4 regions of the Streptomyces sp. NPDC005017 genome follow, and region 1 is predicted to be linked to each of the others. Evidence: riboswitches for the same ligand, from Rfam matches in the RefSeq annotation. Region 1 holds a riboswitch; each other region holds the start of a gene.
What was found. Region 1 has a riboswitch for cyclic di-AMP ahead of ACFYR0_RS05525 (C40 family peptidase). Riboswitches for the same ligand answer to the same signal wherever they lie in the genome.

Region 2: another riboswitch for cyclic di-AMP. It lies ahead of ACFYR0_RS00250 (NlpC/P60 family protein); the one in region 1 lies ahead of ACFYR0_RS05525 (C40 family peptidase).
Region 3: another riboswitch for cyclic di-AMP. It lies ahead of ACFYR0_RS15165 (M23 family metallopeptidase); the one in region 1 lies ahead of ACFYR0_RS05525 (C40 family peptidase).
Region 4: another riboswitch for cyclic di-AMP. It lies ahead of ACFYR0_RS23080 (transglycosylase family protein); the one in region 1 lies ahead of ACFYR0_RS05525 (C40 family peptidase).

The regions. Positions count from the first base shown of each region.
Region 1 is NZ_JBIALD010000003.1:105,092-109,273, reverse strand. Features, by position in the region: gene ACFYR0_RS05535 (TetR family transcriptional regulator C-terminal domain-containing protein) at 23-361, opposite strand; gene ACFYR0_RS05530 (hypothetical protein) at 704-988, shown strand; cyclic di-AMP (ydaO/yuaA leader) riboswitch at 1,435-1,637, shown strand; gene ACFYR0_RS05525 (C40 family peptidase) at 1,642-2,115, shown strand; gene ACFYR0_RS05520 (ATP-binding protein) at 2,463-2,921, opposite strand; gene ACFYR0_RS05515 (helix-turn-helix domain-containing protein) at 3,135-4,004, shown strand; gene ACFYR0_RS05510 (DUF397 domain-containing protein) at 4,014-4,182, shown strand, end outside.
Region 2 is NZ_JBIALD010000001.1:66,900-71,081, forward strand. Features, by position in the region: gene ACFYR0_RS00245 (tellurite resistance/C4-dicarboxylate transporter family protein) at 1-940, opposite strand, end outside; gene ACFYR0_RS00250 (NlpC/P60 family protein) at 1,368-2,564, opposite strand; cyclic di-AMP (ydaO/yuaA leader) riboswitch at 2,572-2,741, opposite strand; gene pcrA (DNA helicase PcrA) at 2,971-4,182, shown strand, end outside.
Region 3 is NZ_JBIALD010000008.1:223,407-227,588, reverse strand. Features, by position in the region: gene ACFYR0_RS15175 (M16 family metallopeptidase) at 1-653, shown strand, start outside; gene ACFYR0_RS15170 (M16 family metallopeptidase) at 650-2,038, shown strand; cyclic di-AMP (ydaO/yuaA leader) riboswitch at 2,335-2,496, shown strand; gene ACFYR0_RS15165 (M23 family metallopeptidase) at 2,510-3,277, shown strand; gene ACFYR0_RS15160 (GntR family transcriptional regulator) at 3,580-4,182, shown strand, end outside.
Region 4 is NZ_JBIALD010000015.1:91,492-95,673, reverse strand. Features, by position in the region: gene ACFYR0_RS23090 (cytochrome P450) at 1-475, shown strand, start outside; gene ACFYR0_RS23085 (transglycosylase family protein) at 742-1,698, shown strand; cyclic di-AMP (ydaO/yuaA leader) riboswitch at 1,883-2,061, shown strand; gene ACFYR0_RS23080 (transglycosylase family protein) at 2,065-2,778, shown strand; gene eno (phosphopyruvate hydratase) at 3,550-4,182, shown strand, end outside.

The DNA.
Region 1 (4,182 bases):
GTTGCGCCGGGTTTCGGTCACGTTAACCGAGCTGTGATCCGCCGACGCCCGTCATCGCCCGCAGTCCGGCGCGCAGCGTCTCCTGCGGGACGTCGCCGAACAGGGCCGTCCGCACGGCGAATCCCTGCACCACGGCGACCATCACGCGGGCGAGCGCGTCGGCGTCCGCGTCCTTCGCCGGCAGCCCCGCCCGGCGGTAGGACTCGGCGACCTCCCGCCGGCCCTCCGGGATGCGTTCGAAGCCGGGCGCGAGCAGCGCGGCGAGCTGTTCGTTGCGCAGGGTCTCGGTCCACACCTGCACCATCAGCCGGGGGAACATCCACTCGCCGCCCTCCAGCAGCAGCGGCCGTCGCTCGCGCATCCCGGCCGGCACCCGGGGCATCAGCACGTCCGGCCCGAGGACGACCCGCGCGGGGCGACGCCGGGCGCCAGCGTGCCGCCGCTAAGCCTCGCCGGTGTGGCGATGGGCGCCCTGGTCGTCCTGGGCGGACTGCGGGGCGGTCGCGCGGTGGCCGTGCTGTGGGCACCGCGGGCCTGGCCGGCGCGGTCGGGGCGGCCCTCGCGCACAGCCGGCCGGGTGTGCTGACGGGCGACTGGTGGACGGAGGCCGCGGGGTCCTCGCCCTGCCCGCGCCGGCCGTCGGCGGCACGGTCGCGGGCCTCGCCTCGCTGATCGGCCCGGCCGGATCGGCCTCGCCTCGGGCGTGGTCGTCCTGCTGGGCGACCCCTTCTCCCGGGCCGCCTCCGCACCGCAGATGCTGCCCGAGCCCGTAGGGGTCCTCGGCCAGTGGCTGCCGCCCGGCGCAGGGGCGACGCTGATCCGCTCGGTCTCCTGCTTCGACGGCGCCGCGGGGGCCGGCCCGGCCCTGACGCCGACCGTCTGGGCGGTGCTGGGACTCGCCGCGGTCGTCCTGGACGGCGCGCTGAGGGCGCGGGCCGTGCCGTCGGCACCGGCCGCCGCCGCGCACCGGCCGGTGCCGGCCGGCTGATCCACGGTCACCAGGAGTCGAGCGGCCGCCCGCGACGGACGGAGAGTCAGTTGACCGATCGTCACCAGGAGACGTCCGCGCGCCGTCGGCCGTCTCCGGGACCGTTCGCCGAACCGCCCCGCGGGCCGTCTCCGAGTCCGTTCGCCGAACCGTCCGGACCAGCCGCCAAACCGACCAAATGACGTACCCCCTATTGGAGTAGAAACCTCTCGACCTGAGGGGCCCGCGCGGTTGCGCAGCACGCGCGGACGAGAGCCCGCGGCAGGGGTTTCCGTGCTGGTCCGGGGCCGTTCCGGGGTCTCGACAAGCCCCGGTTGATCACTGTGTCCACCCGAACGGGTGAGTGGTGAGCAACAACACAAATCCCCGTTTCCGTTGGGCATTTCGGTCACTTGTGAGTGAAGATCCCTGTCTGACGACAAGCCCCCGCCACCGCGGCGGGGCGGTCCGGGCGGACGCCGAGTCCTGCCGCCGCCCGGATGACCGGTCGACAGGAGTGGATCGGCAGGAGTGGAGGACCCAGGCACGACGGGCCGCCGGAGCGCAAGTTCCGAGTGGTCCTTGGGGTGAAGCCGCCTTCGGGCGGCCGGGCTACTTCGCCAGTCCGAATCCGACAGGTCATCCTTCTCAGGCGGTTTGACGAAGGGTTGCGCATGACCGCGCAGAATCGTGTCCCGTCGCTCATGGCCCGAGCCGGTACGGCTTCGGCCCTCACCATCGCCGCGGTGGGCGGCTCGCTCGTGGTGCCGGGGGGCGCCGCCGAGGCCGCCGCCGCCACGCCCGCGACGAAGGCGCTCCAGGTCGCCGCCTCGAAGAAGGGCTCGCCGTACAAGTACGGCGCCACCGGGCCGTACCGGTTCGACTGCTCCGGGCTGACGATGTACTCGTACAAGAAGGCGGGCAAGACGCTGCCTCGTACGGCGGCCCAGCAGTACAACAAGACCCGGCACATCTCGGCCAGGAGCCGCAGGGCCGGGGACCTGGTGTTCTTCCACTCGGGCTCGAACGTGTACCACGTGGGCATCTACGCCGGTAAGGGCAAGATCTGGCACTCGCCGAAGACGGGTGACGTGGTGCGGCTCCAGAAGATCTGGACGAGCAGTGTCTGGTACGGGCGTGTGAGCTGATCCGCTCCCGGGCGGTGCGGTTGCCCTGACAGGCCGTCACCGCCCGGGTCCGCCCGGTTTCGCCGGGGCGGTTTCGCCGGGGGCGACCTGAGCGGTGTGGGTTCTTGCTCGCGCCTGCCGGCGGGCGTGCGTGGAGCTGTGCGGGCCTGTGTGGGCTTGTCGCGCAGTTCCCCGCGCCTCCTTGTCGGGGCTGGTGGTCGCGCCGTTTCTCGGGGCCTGGCGGGGCGGTCGTGGCGAGCTTGGTGCGCAGTTCCCCGCGCCCCTTCTCGGGCCCTGGCGGAGCTGTCGTGGCCGGCTTGTCGCGCGGTTCCCCGCGCCCCTTTCTCTTGCCCCTCTGCAGCCCGTTGTCAGGGGTCGTTCTGGACGGCTGTGGGGATCGGGTGGGCGGGGACGGTCCAGGGGAGTTCGATGGCGACCGTCTTGCCGCCCTCGCGGGTGGGGCGGACGCGGAGCCTGCCGCCGCATTCCGCCGTCAGCCAGCGGATGATGACCATGCCGCGGCCGTTGTCCTGCTGCACGGCGGCCGGGAGCCGTTTGGGGAATCTCGGGTGGCTGTCGGTGACACCGATGCGCAGCTGTTCGTCACGCTCCAGGCGCATGGCCACCGTGAAGGTGGGTGACTGCCCGAAGGTGTGCTGTACCGCGTTGGTGGCGAGTTCGGAGACGATGAGCCGGATGCTGTCGGCCGCGTCCGTGTCCGACGGCAGGCCCCACTCCGCCAGGGTGTCGAGGACGTAGGCACGAGCCGCGGAGACCGAGGCGGGATCGCTCGGCAGAGTGACGGATGCTTCCAGGTGGTCTGCCATGGCGACGTCGTCCCTTTCCCACGGGACCGCGGTCCGACACGGATCGGATGGTTCGAGTACGGTCCCGGACTGGTGCTTCTCCGCCAGACTGCCACCAGTGCGCCGGTCATGGTGCCGAACCACCAAGATATGCATATATCTGTCGCTCGAAGCGGTGAACTCTGCGACGGCAGAACGTATTTGGGCGGCTCTTGAGGAGTAGGGAGTACTCCCGTGCAGCACGGTCCCGCGGTGCGCCGCCGCAAACTCGGCGCCGAGCTGCGTGCCCTGCGCGCCCGGACGGGGCTCACCAGTGGTGAGGCGGCCCGTCTGGTGGGCTGGCACCAGTCGAAAGTGAGCCGGATCGAGACGGGCGCGAGTGGCGTGAAACCGGCCGACGTGCGGTTACTGCTGGACGCCTACGGTGTCTCGGAACCCGAGCTGCGCGAGCTGCTGCTGACGTTGGCGGGCTCGGACGACGGGGTCGGCCGGCACCACTGGTGGCACGCCTACCGCGGGGTGCTGCCGCCCGCGTACCGGGACTTCATCAGCCTGGAGTCGCAGGCCAGTGCGATGCGCACGCTGGAGACCTCGGTCGTGCCCGGGCTGCTCCAGACGCCGGAGTACGCCCGCGCGGTGACCGGCGCCGCGGTCGGTGACCTGCGCGGCGAGCCCGACGACCGGCTGGACGCGCTGGTACGGGTACGGCTGGCCCGGCAGGACGTGCTGCGGGCTCGGCCGCCGCTGGAGCTGACCGCGGTGCTGGACGAGGCCGTACTGCGCCGGGAGGTGGGCGGGCCCGAGGTGATGGAACGGCAGTTGCGGAGCCTGCTGGAGGCGGCACGGCTGCCGCAGGTGCGCATCCAGGTGCTGCCGTTCTCGGCCGGGGCGCATATCGGCATCTCCGGGCCTTTCGTTATCTTCTCATTTCCGCGCACTTCTGATCTGGACGTGGTTGTTCTCGACCATATGACGAGTAGCCTCTACCTCGAACGGAAAGAAGACCTCGATGCCTACGTCGAGGCCTTCAACAGCCTTCAGAGGCACGCTCTTTCACCTGAGGACTCGCTGGATTACATCGCCACCACGGTCGACGGCGCGTAAGGAGGCACCATGACCGCACTGCCTAGCGATTTACCCTCCCGCACCTCACCGAACAGCGCACAGTGGCTGCGCAGCAGCTACAGCACCGGAGCCAACAACTGCGTCGAGACGGCCCGTCTGAGCGGACGTCTCGCCGTGCGCGACTCCAAGGATCCGGACGGACCCTCCCTGTTCTTCT
Region 2 (4,182 bases), on a different contig from region 1:
CCGCGACGGCCAGGGCGGCCACCGCCAGCCAGGCGGCCACGGCGATCCACAGCAGCACCTGACCCGGGCCCTTCAGCCACGGGACGTCCAGGGCGGTGGACACGGACAGCGCCGCCGCCGCCGTCATGCCCATGGGGAAGACGGTGGACCAGCGCCGGACGTCGTAGCCCGGCCGCGGCCATCCGGCCTCGGCGGCGAGCAGGACGACGTAGCAGGCGACGTCGAGCAGGAGCAGGGTGAGGGTGACCGAGCGCAGGACGTCGTAGTCGTCCTGGTTCCACAGGTACAGCCGCGGGCTGTCGGCGGCGATCAGCTTCGATCCGGCCAGGGCGGAGATCGCGAGCGCGCCGCCCGCGATCCACTGGTCACCGGCGCCCCTGACCACCTGACGCGGATCGAAACGGGCCAGCGCGAAGCCGTAGACGACGAGGCCGAGCCAGAACAGCACCATGGCCGCGCGCGCCAGCCAGGCCACCTCCTCCGCCCCGGCCAGGGTCGCCCCGAGCACCGCGAGCCCCTGCGTGGCCACACAGCCGAGGAACACCGCCCCGGGCATCCGCTGCTTCCAGCGCCCGACCACGTCGACCATCAGCACCGGCCACAGCACCGTGGCGAGCGCCAGCAGCGCGTAGGCCAGGGACTGCCAGCCCAGCACCGAGAAACGCGTGCCCAGCACGGTCGTCGCGGCCACCGCCGTCAGGGCGGCCGGTGACCCCGCCTCCTCGAGCCACCGCCCCCGCTCCCGCAGCAGCCGTAGGACGAAGTCCGCCGCCAGGCCCAGCCACGCGAGGCAGGCGAGCACGAGCAGGATCCGCGACAGCACCTCGTGGCCGGACAGATGCAGACCGACCGACAGGATGCCGGTCGCCATCACGGCGGCCCCGGCCGCGGGCGGACGCTGCGCCCACCAGGCGCTCGGGGAAGTGGTGGTAGCGGGCATGCGCCCGATGCTAGGAACCAGCCCGTGCCGCGCACGCGGGCCACGCGCGGGCACGGCCGAAACCACGCCGTCGCCCGCCGAACAGCCCACAGCGCCGCCCGGTTCCCGGCGCCCCCTGATTTGAACGTGCGGGTTCGTCGTGGTTGATCGCGCAGTTCCCCGTACCCCTAAAAGCGGGGCCCCGGCCCTGAGACGCCTCAAGGGCACGCCCCTAAGGGGCGCGGGGAACTGCGCGACGACCCCGGCCGGGGTGCCCCGTGGCGCACCCATGGCCCCGTGGCACACCGATGACGCGCCCACGTGCGCACGTACGAGCCGCCGCGTACGGCCCTCACGCACCCACACGCGCTTACGAAGCCGCGTAACCGCCCTCACGCGCGCGTACCAGCCGCGTACGGCCCTCACGCGCGCGTGCCGCGTTCTCGCGTCAGCCCGGCCGCACCACGCTGTGGATCGAGCCCTCGCCGTCGTAGTAGATCGACTCCTCGCGGACGTAGGCGCCCGGCTTGGGGGCGTGGATCATCATGCCGTTGCCGATGTAGAGGCCGACGTGGCTGAGGTCGTCGTAGAAGAAGACGAGGTCACCGGGCCGGGCGTCGGTGAGGGAGACCGTGGTGCCCGCGTTGACCTGGTCCCACGTGGTGCGCGGGAGGGTGACGCCGGCGGCCTTCCACGCGGCCCCGGTGAGGCCGGAGCAGTCGTAGGAGTCGGGCCCCGTGGCGCCCCACACGTACGGCTTGCCGATCTGGGTGCGGGCGAAGGCGACCGCCTTGTCGCCCTTGGTGGAGGTCGAGGTGTCAGGCGCGGGCGTGGACGGCGTCTCGGTGGTGCCGGTGGAGGGCGACGGGGCCGGGTCCGGCCGCGCCGCCTCCCGGGCCGCGGCCTCCGCGGCGGCCGCCTCGCGCTCGCGCTGTTCCTCGGCCTGCTGCGCGGCGAGCTCGGCGGCCTTGCGGGCGGCCTCCTCGCGCTTCTGCTCCTCGATCCGCGCGAGCCGGGCCTTCTCCTCGGCGGTCAGCTGCGACAGCAGCTCGCGCGCGTCGGAGAGCTTCTTCTGGACGGTCGCCTTGGCCGTCCTCAGCTCGGTCTGGGAGTCGGTCAGCGTCGCGAGGCTCTCGGTGGCCTCGCGGCGCTTCTCCATGGTCTCGGACTGCTGGGTGACGTAGTCGTCGACCGCGTCCTTCTGACGGCCGGTCAGCCGGTCCATCAGCTGGTTCTGGTCGAAGTAGTCCTGCGGGCTGTCGGCGAGGAGGAAGGTCGCCGTGTCCGGCGCGGCGGAGCCGGTGCGGTACTGGGCCGCGGCGAAGGAACCGAGTTCCTCGCGCGCGTCGTTGAGCTTCTGGGTGCGCTTGGCGACGTCGTCCAGGAGGGTGTCGACCTGCTTGCGCTGCTTGGTGGTCCGCTCCTTGGCGGAGTTGTACTTCTCGGTCGCCGACTCCGCCTGGCGGTAGAGATCGTCGACCTTCTTCTCGACCTCCTCCAGGCTCGGCCGGTCGTCGTCCGAGGGGGTGGCGTTGGCCGTCTGGGACAGCAGGGCCACGGAGGTGAGGGCCGCCGTGGCCAGGGCGGGGGTCCGTATGCCTGCGACACGCGTCCCGGCGGGACGCGGCTTGCGGTGCGACGCCAAGAGAGGCGACTCCTTCCATCGGCCGCCTACCGAGTTAGCTGTCGGGTTCGGGCGGGTGGTTCGGAAGGGTTGCCCTACGGCTCGCTCCCGCGAGGAAGTGAGCCGATTCACCCCGGGATCTGTGGGTCCCCGGCTCCGGCGGGCGTTCGGGCGCACCGGACTCGGCGGAGGCGGTACGGCCCGGCGTCGTTCGCCGGTGGGGGTCGTACGGCCTGCCCGGAACCGTAGCCAACTCGTGTGGCACGTGTGAAGGTTGATGGGCGATATGCCCGATACATTTTTGTGACCTTGTCGTGCACGCGCTTGTTGTGCCGCAGGCTGTGCCGTCGGCGCTACGCAGGGTGGTGGCGGGGAGTTCTCCGGACGGCGGCCGGTTGTCGGTGGGGGCCCCTAGACTCGGAGAGCGATGAGCAGCCTCTTTGACGACAGCTTCCTGGCGGACCTCCAGGCCCCTCGCGGGCACGAGGAGGAGCACCCGCCGCCGCCCGAGGACGAGCATGCTCCGGAGCGCGTTCCGGAGGATCTGTTCGGCGGGAAGTTCGACGTGCCCCCGGACCGGGACCAGTACTACCGTGACGGCGCCCCGCGCCCGGTGATCGACGCGGCGGCCCTGCTGGACGGTCTCAACGACAACCAGCGAGCCGCGGTCGTCCACTCCGGCTCCCCGCTGCTCATCGTGGCCGGCGCCGGCTCCGGCAAGACCCGTGTGCTCACCCACCGCATCGCGCATCTGCTGGGCGAGCGCCATGTGCACCCGGGCCAGATCCTCGCGATCACCTTCACCAACAAGGCCGCGGGCGAGATGAAGGAGCGCGTCGAGCAGCTCGTCGGCCCGCGGGCGAACGCGATGTGGGTGATGACCTTCCACAGCGCGTGCGTGCGCATCCTGCGCCGCGAGTCCAAGAAGCTCGGCTTCACGTCGTCCTTCTCGATCTACGACGCCGCCGACTCCAAGCGCCTGATGGCCCTGGTCTGCCGCGACCTGGACCTCGACCCGAAGCGCTTCCCGCCGAAGTCCTTCAGCGCCAAGATCAGCAACCTGAAGAACGAGCTGATCGACGAGGAGGACTTCGCCGCCCAGGCGTCCGACGGCTTCGAGAAGACCCTCGCCCAGGCCTACGCGATGTACCAGTCGCGGCTGCGCGAGGCGAACGCCCTCGACTTCGACGACCTGATCATGACGACGGTCAATCTGCTGCGCGCCTTCCCGGACGTCGCCGAGCACTACCGCCGCCGCTTCCGCCACGTCCTGGTCGACGAGTACCAGGACACCAACCACGCCCAGTACGCCCTGGTGCGCGAGCTGGTGGGCACCGGTGAGCACCCGGTCGACGCACCGTCCAGCGAGTACGACGTGCCGCCCGCCGAGCTCTGCGTGGTGGGTGACGCCGACCAGTCGATCTACGCCTTCCGCGGCGCGACCATCCGCAACATCCTCCAGTTCGAGGAGGACTACCCGGACGCGACGACGATCCTGCTGGAGCAGAACTACCGCTCCACCCAGACCATCCTGACCGCGGCCAACGCGGTCATCGAGCGCAACGAGTCCCGTCGCCCCAAGAACCTCTGGACCAACGCGGGCGCGGGCGCGCAGATCACCGGCTACGTCGCCGACACC
Region 3 (4,182 bases), on a different contig from region 1:
AGGTCGTCGAGGAGGAGGTCCCCGCGCGGGCCCTGATGGCCGCCTACCGGCTGCCGCACGACGGCACGCGCGCGTGCGACGCCGTCGACCTCGCGCTCACCGTCCTCGGCGGCGGCGAGTCCTCGCGCCTGTACAACCGGCTGGTACGCCGTGACCGTACGGCCGTCGCGGCCGGCTTCGGCCTGCTGCGCCTGGCCGGGGCGCCCTCGCTGGGCTGGCTGGACGTCAAGACCTCCGGGGACGTCGAGGTGCCGGTCATCGAGGCCGCCATCGACGAGGAGCTCGCGCGGTTCGCCGCCGAGGGGCCGACCGCCGAGGAGATGGAGCGCGCCCAGGCGCAGTTGGAGCGCGAGTGGCTGGACCGGCTCGGCACGGTCGCGGGCCGGGCCGACGAACTGTGCCGTTTCGCCGTGCTGTTCGGCGACCCGCAGCTCGCCCTGACGGCGGTGAAGCGCGTGCTGGAGGTGTCGGCCGAGGAGGTCCGCGAGGTCGCCGCGGCCCGGCTGCGGCCCGACAACCGCGCGGTGCTCGTCTACGAGCCGCTGTCCCCGGAGTCCGCGCAGCACACCGAGGACGAGGACTTCCCCGAGGACCCGGAGGCCGAGGCCACCGTCGAGGCCGGTGCCGACACGAACGAGGAGACGGCCAAGTGACCGAGCTCGCCACCATGGACTTCCACCCCCAGCCGCAGCCCGGCGACGCCCGGCCCTGGGCGTTCCCGGCGCCCGCGCGCGGGACCCTCGACAACGGCCTGACCGTGCTGCGCTGCCACCGCCCCGGCCAGCAGGTCGTCGCCGTCGAGGTGCTCCTGGACGCGCCGCTCGACGCCGAGCCGGCCGCCCAGGAGGGCGTGGCCACGATCATGGCCCGGGCCTTCTCCGAGGGCACCGACAAGCACTCCGCCGAGGACTTCGCGGCCGAGCTGGAGCGCTGCGGCGCCACCCTCGACTCGCACGCCGACCACCCAGGCGTCCGTCTCAGCCTGGAGGTTCCCGTCTCCCGGCTGGCCAAGGCGCTCGGCCTGCTCGCCGACGCGCTGCGGGCCCCCGCCTTCGCCGACAGCGAGATCGAGCGGCTGGTGACCAACCGTCTCGACGAGATCCCGCACGAGCTGGCCAACCCGGCCCGGCGCGCGGCCAAGGAGCTCTCCAAGGAGCTGTTCCCGGCCGACTCGCGCATGTCCCGCCCGCGTCAGGGCTCCGAGGAGACGGTCACCGCGATCGACTCCGCGGCCGTGCGCGCCTTCTACGAGCGGCACGTGCGCCCCGGCACGGCCACGGCGGTCGTCGTGGGCGACCTGGAGGGCGTCGACCTGGACGCGCTTCTCGGCGACACCCTGGGCGCCTGGACGGGCTCCAAGGCCGCGCCCCGGCCGGTCCCCGCGGTGACCGCCGACGACACCGGCCGGGTCGTCATCGTGGACCGGCCCGGCGCCGTCCAGACGCAGCTGCTCATCGGCCGCGTCGGGTCCGACCGGCACGACCGCGTGTGGCCCGCGCAGATCCTCGGCACGTACTGCCTGGGCGGTACCCTCACCTCCCGCCTGGACCGCGTCCTGCGCGAGGAGAAGGGCTACACCTACGGCGTGCGGTCGTTCGGCCAGGTGCTGCGCTCCGCGCCCGACGGCTCGGGCGTGTCGATGCTCGCCATCAGCGGTTCCGTCGACACCCCGAACACCGGCCCCGCCCTGGCGGACCTGTGGACGGTACTGCGCACGCTCGCGGCGGAGGGCCTGACCGACGCCGAGCGGGACGTCGCGGTGCAGAACCTGGTCGGGGTGGCGCCGCTCAAGTACGAGACCGCCGCCGCGGTCGCGGGCACGCTGGCCGACCAGGTCGAGCAGCACCTGCCCGACGACTTCCAGGCGACGCTGTATCAGCAGCTCGCCGCCACCGGCACGGTGGAGGCCACGGCGGCCGTCGTGAACGCCTTCCCCGTGGACCGGCTGGTGACGGTCCTGGTCGGCGACGCGGCGGAGATCAAGGAGCCGGTGGAGGCCCTCGGCATCGGTGAAGTGACCGTCGTGGCGGCCGAGTAGGGACGTGAGGGCACGCGCGCGTGGCGAGGAGGCCGGCGTCACGCGCGTGAGGTCCTGCGGTGACGAGCGCGAAGGACCCGAACGCGGACAATCCACGTCACGCGCGCGCGGGGCCCTGGTGACCGGAGTGTCACCAGGGCCCGTTTTTGTCTGTATTGACAGGGGATTGCGGGAGAGAAGTCCCATCTGCCCTGTGGCATGCGCTACAAATCCTCTGATCGGTTTGAGGATTGGAAGACAGTCCCCTTAGCGTCATGCGGGCTGTTCGTCAGGCAGTGCGCCGCAGCCGCGGCACCGGACAGTCATCGCCGAGTCCCCCACGGCGCGAGCCAGGGGAGCCGGGGACCCACCGAAGTCCCTGGGGTGAATCGGACGCCCGCGCGCAGGCGAGGGGGTCCGTAGGAGACCTTCCTGCTCCGAACCCGTCAGCTAACCCGGTAGGCGAGAAGGAAGGAAAGGACCAGCCACTACATGGCGTTCACCCGCGCCACCGGGAAGCACCGCCGTCCCAGCCGGATGCAGCGCGGCACCGTCCGCGCGGCGGGCGTCGCGGCGCTCGCCACCACCGGCGCCATCGGCACCCTGGCCGCTCCGGCCCTCGCAGCCGAGCAGCCCGAGACCGAGCAGACCGGTCTGCTGCCGGTCATCACCCTCGGCGACTCGGTCGCCGACCAGATCGACGCCCAGGCCGACGCGCAGAAGCTGGCCGCCGAGAAGGCGCTCGCCGAGCAGCGTGCCGAGGCGGCCGCCAAGAAGCGCGCGGAGGAGCGTGCGGAGGCCGCCCGCGAGGCCGAGGAGCGCGCCGCCCGCGAGGCCGAGCGCAAGCGTCTGAACACCTTCGTGTCGCCGATCGCCGGCTCCTACGTCTCCACCGGCTACCGCACCGGCGGCGCCGTGTGGTCCTCCGGCAGCCACACCGGTGTCGACTTCCACGCCGCCAGCGGCACGGTCGTCCAGGCCGTCGGCATGGGCACCGTCGTCGAGGCGGGCTGGGGCGGCGCGTACGGCAACCAGGTGGTCGTACGGATGCACGACGGCACCTACACCCAGTACGGCCACCTGTCCTCCATCGCCGTCGCGGTGGGCCAGTCGGTCGTCCCGGGCCAGCAGCTGGGGCTGTCCGGCGCCACCGGCAACGTCACCGGCGCGCACCTGCACTTCGAGGCCCGCTCGGGCGAGGAGTACGGCTCGGACATCGACCCGGTCTCCTACCTGCGCTCGCACGGCGTGAACATCTGATCCCCGTGTCCGCGCCCACGTGGGCACCGCTCAGCGGGTGACCACGTACGCCGTACCGAAAGCCCCGGCCGTCACGGCCGGGGCTTTCGACGTTCCCGCCCCCTCGGAGGGGCGCCGCTCCTGTAGCCCAGGTGTTCGCCGCCCGTCGCCGAGCGTTCGATTCGGCCGTCCGGAGGCGGTCGTATGTCCAAAAAATATTCATGGATTCCGGCCGGCCTTCGGAAATTCGGCGTGATTGCAATAGAGTCGCTGAACACACGTCAATCGTCGACGTTTCACGGGGATTAATGCGGAGGTCGGTCATGCGTGTTCCGGCGCACTCGGTGTGCACGGCGATCCGGGACGACATCGTCGCGGGTGTCTACGAACGCGGCGGCCGGCTCACCGAGGAAGTGCTGGCGAAGCGCTACGGCGTCTCGCGCGTCCCCGTCCGGGAGGCCCTGCGCACGCTGGAGGCGGAGGGGTTCGTGGTGACCCGGCGGCACGCGGGCGCCTGTGTCGCCGAACCCACCGAGCAGGAGGCCGCGGACCTGCTGGAGATGCGCATGCTGCTGGAGCCGCTCGGCGCCTCCCGGGCCGCGCAGCGCCGCACCGAGGCCCATCTGAAGGTGCTGCGCGGTCTGGTGCGGCTGGGCCAGGAGCGGGCCAGACGGGGCAGCAGCGACGATCTGAGGTCCCTGGGGAGCTGGTTCCACGAGACGCTCGCCCAGGCCTCCGGAAGCCCCGCGCTGATCTCCGTGCTGACCCTGCTGCGACACAAGATCGCCTGGATGTACTCCGTGGAGCCGCCGGCCGGTCCCGTGGAGTCCTGGGCCGAGCACGGCGCGATCGTGGACGCGGTGGCGCGCGGCGACAGCGAGCGCGCGCGGGCGGTCACCGCCCTGCACGCCGAGCGGGCGAGCGCG
Region 4 (4,182 bases), on a different contig from region 1:
GCAGCGGTCCCTCGCGGCGGGGGAGAGCGGTCTGCTCGCGACCGGGGTGGAGGAACTGCTGCGCTACGACGGCCCGGTGGAGCTGGCGACCTGGCGGTTCGCCACCCGGCCGCTGACGATCGGGGGGCAGGACATCGCGGCCGGCGACCCGGTGCTGGTGGTGCTGGCGGCGGCGGACCGCGACCCGGAGCGGTTCACCGACCCGGATCTGCTGGACCTCGCGCGCCGCGACAACCAGCACCTGGGATACGGGCACGGCATCCACTACTGCCTCGGCGCCCCGCTCGCCCGGCTGGAGGGGCAGACCGCGCTGGCCACCCTGCTCACCCGGCTGCCGGATCTGCGACTGGCCGCGGATCCGGAGGAGTTGCGCTGGCGCGGCGGCCTCATCATGCGGGGCCTGCGCACGCTGCCGGTCGAGTTCACGCCCGTGGACCCGCCGGAACCGGCAGACCAGATGCGCCAATCCCTATAGACCGGGGCAACCCGACCGTGCCGTTCTCCGTGTGGAACTGACGCGGGCAAAGGTGACACACCATCAACACTGTGATCTTCACGTGATCTGCGCGGCATGAACTTGTGACAAGTGATCGTCTGCCTATACGTTCACCCATCAGCGCGGCGCCTCGCAGTACCCGCCGCGCCGGTCGTTGCTGTCGCCCGAAAGGTCTCCGCATGCTCTCCGGGAACGGTCGTCACCGTCGCCCCCGTCAGGCTCCGGCTCTTGTCGTCGCGGCAGGAGTGACCGGCTCTGCCATCGCCATCCCGTTGCTGGGCGCCTCCGGCGCGAGCGCGGCGGACGCTTCCACCTGGGACCGGGTCGCGGAGTGCGAGACGGGAGGGGCCTGGAGCGCGAACGACGGGTACGGGCAGTACGGCGGGCTGAGGCTGAGCCAGCTCGACTGGGACAGCTACGGCGGGCTGGAGTACGCCCCGGGTCCCGACCAGGCGAGCCGGCGCCAGCAGATAGCCGTCGCCGAGCGCGTTCTCGCGGACCAGGGTGTCGCGGCGTGGCCGACGTGCGGTCCGCTCGTGGGACTCACGGCCGACTCGGGCGAGGCGGACGCCGGCACCGGTGCCGACGGGGACGATTCGGGACTTTCGGGATTGACCGACACTTCTGACTCGTCCGGTGCGTCGGGATCGGACTCGGACGGTGGCTCGGACGGTGACTCCGGCTCCTCGGAGGCCGGTTCGGGCAATTCCAGCAACTCGACCAAGTCGGACAGTTCCACCACTTCGGACTCCGACTCCGAGGCCGACGGGACCGCCTCCGCGTCCCCGAGCCCGTCTCGGGAGGCCGACGGCTCCGGGGCGGGTGACGCCGAGGATTCGGACAAGTCCGGCGAGAACGGTGGCTCTTCGGACAGTTCGGCCGGGGACGGTACCGGCCGGCATCGCGGCGCGAGCGCCGAGGAGGGCGCGGGCGCCGACGGCGAGGCGGCCGCCGAGGACGGCCGCGACGGCGACACGGCGGGCCGTCACGCCTCGCGCAGCGGCGCCGCCGCGCGTGACGCCGCCGACGGCGAGTACACCGTCCGGGAGGGCGACAGTCTCTGGGGCATCGCCGACTCCCTTGAGCTCCAGGGCGGATGGTCGGAGCTGTACGCCGGTAACCGCGAGACGGTCGGTGTCGATCCGAACCTCATCGTGCCCGGTCAGAAGCTTGCGGTAGGTATCGAACCGGGCGAAAAGTAGCGGGAGTTCACGTCACGGTTCGATGGCTAATGTCCGTTTTGGCGAAAGTGTGGGATGAGTCTCAGACGCCCTGATCGTCTTTGAAATTCCGCCAATCGCGTGTCTACGGTCGTGACCGCTCGCCAACGTGAGCCCCGGTCGCCGCAACGCCGAATCCTGCCAGTGGCGCCATCCGGGAACAGTCGTCGCGTAAGCGCCGTAGGCAGGAGCGGGGGACCCAAGGTAAGTGCCGGGCCCGGCAGTCGAGGTGACTCGACGCCGGAACCGGCTTGGGGTGAAGCCGCGCACCGAGGAGTGCGCGGCCGGGCAACTCAACCGGCCCGAACCCGACAGCTCACCTCGCAGGCGTCGGTGAGGGGATCCTCCATGCTGTTTTCCGGCAAGGGCAAGCACCGTCGTCCGTCCAAGGCCACTCGCGCCATCGCCATCGCCGGTGTGACCGGCGCCGCGGTCGCCGCCCCGCTGATCGCGGCCGGCGGCGCCTCCGCCGCCACGTCCTCCGAGTGGGACGCCGTCGCCCAGTGCGAGTCCGGCGGCAACTGGTCCATCAACACCGGCAACGGCTACTACGGCGGTCTCCAGTTCTCGGCCTCCACCTGGGCCGCCTACGGCGGCACGCAGTACGCCGCCACCGCCGACCAGGCGAGCAAGTCCCAGCAGATCCAGATCGCCGAGAAGGTCCTCGCGGGCCAGGGCAAGGGTGCCTGGCCGGTCTGCGGCGTCGGCCTGTCGAGCGCCGCGTACGACGGTGGCTCCGCCGCCCCGGCCGCCCCCGCGCAGCCGGAGTCGCAGCCGAGCACCAGCACCGACACTCGCTCGACCGAGCAGCAGAGCGCCTCCCGTTCGCAGGAGCGCCCCGCCGTCAAGAAGTCGGCCGCGAAGAAGACCGTCACCACCCCGACCGGCAAGAAGGTCAAGAAGGGTGACGGCGAGTACAAGGTCGTCAAGGGCGACAGCCTCAGCACCATCGCCGAGAAGCACAAGGTCAAGGGCGGCTGGCAGAAGCTGTTCAAGCTGAACCAGGACATCGTCGACGACGCGGACTTCATCTACCCGGGTCAGCAGCTGCACCTGAAGTAGTCCGCCGCGCGGCCGCCGCGGCCCGGCTCCCACCGGGCCCCGGCCGCACCCGGCCCCGGGCTGTCCCGGCCCCCACCGGACAGCCCGGACCGCCCCGGACCACTTTCGATCCCCCAGGGCCGCTCAAGCCCCCGGGCCTCCGGCCCCGGGACGTCCTCGGCGTCACGAGGTCACCCCGCCCCCACGGACCCGCCCCCCACGGACCCCCGGTCCGCGGAGTCGCCTCCGCCTCGCCTCCCCTCACCGGCCGTTCCGGCCCACGGGGTCGCCCGTCCCCACAGGCTTCCCGGCCTCACGGTGCCGCCCCCGTCCCCCATGCCCCCGCCCCGGCGCGTCTTCCCCCGTACGCGCCGGGGCGGAGTCATGTCCGGACACCTGTCCCGCCCGCAGGGCTCCCGTCCCCGACCCGCCCCACCACCCGCAACACCGCGCCCTCGCAGACCCACCTGGCAGACCCATGCCACCGACCCGCCCCACCACCCGCAACACCGCGCCCCCGCAGACCCACCCGGCAGACCCACGCCACCGACCCACCCCACCGCCACCAGCGACGGCCCCGAGCCACCCCTCGGTCGCCCACCTCCGCGGCCAGCCCCGTTTCCGCCAAGTTCGGAGACGTATCCGGGAACGCTTTTGTTCCGTTCAGAAACAATTTACTCTCGGTTCCGTCCACGTGATGAGCCATCGGCTGGCCGATCGGCCGGAGCCGGTTAGGCTCGTCTCGCAGAGCCACACCCGCGGCCTGCCCACCGCGTCACATCCATGAAGGAGATGCTCGTGCCGTCCATCGACGTCGTCGTAGCCCGGGAAATCCTGGACTCCCGAGGCAACCCCACGGTCGAGGTCGAGGTCGGCCTCGACGACGGCAGCACGGGTCGTGCCGCCGTTCCGTCCGGTGCCTCCACCGGTGCCTTCGAGGCCATCGAGCTCCGTGACGGCGACCCCAACCGCTACCTCGGCAAGGGCGTCGAGAAGGCCGTCCTCGCCGTGATCGAGCAGATCGGCCCGGAGCTCGTCGGCTACGACGCCACCGAGCAGCGCCTGATCGACCAGGCGATGTTCGACCTGGACGCCACCGACAACAAGGGCTCGCTCGGCGCCAACGCCATCCTCGGCGTCTCCCTCGCCGTCGCCCACGCCGCCTCCGAGGCCAGCGACCTGCCCCTCTTCCGCTACCTGGGCGGCCCGAACGCGCACCTGCTGCCCGTTCCGATGATGAACATCCTGAACGGCGGCTCGCACGCCGACTCCAACGTGGACATCCAGGAGTTCATGATCGCCCCCATCGGCGCGGAGTCCTTCTCCGAGGCCCTGCGCTGGGGCGCCGAGGTCTACCACACCCTCAAGAAGGTGCTGAAGACCAAGGGCCTGTCCACCGGCCTCGGCGACGAGGGCGGCTTCGCC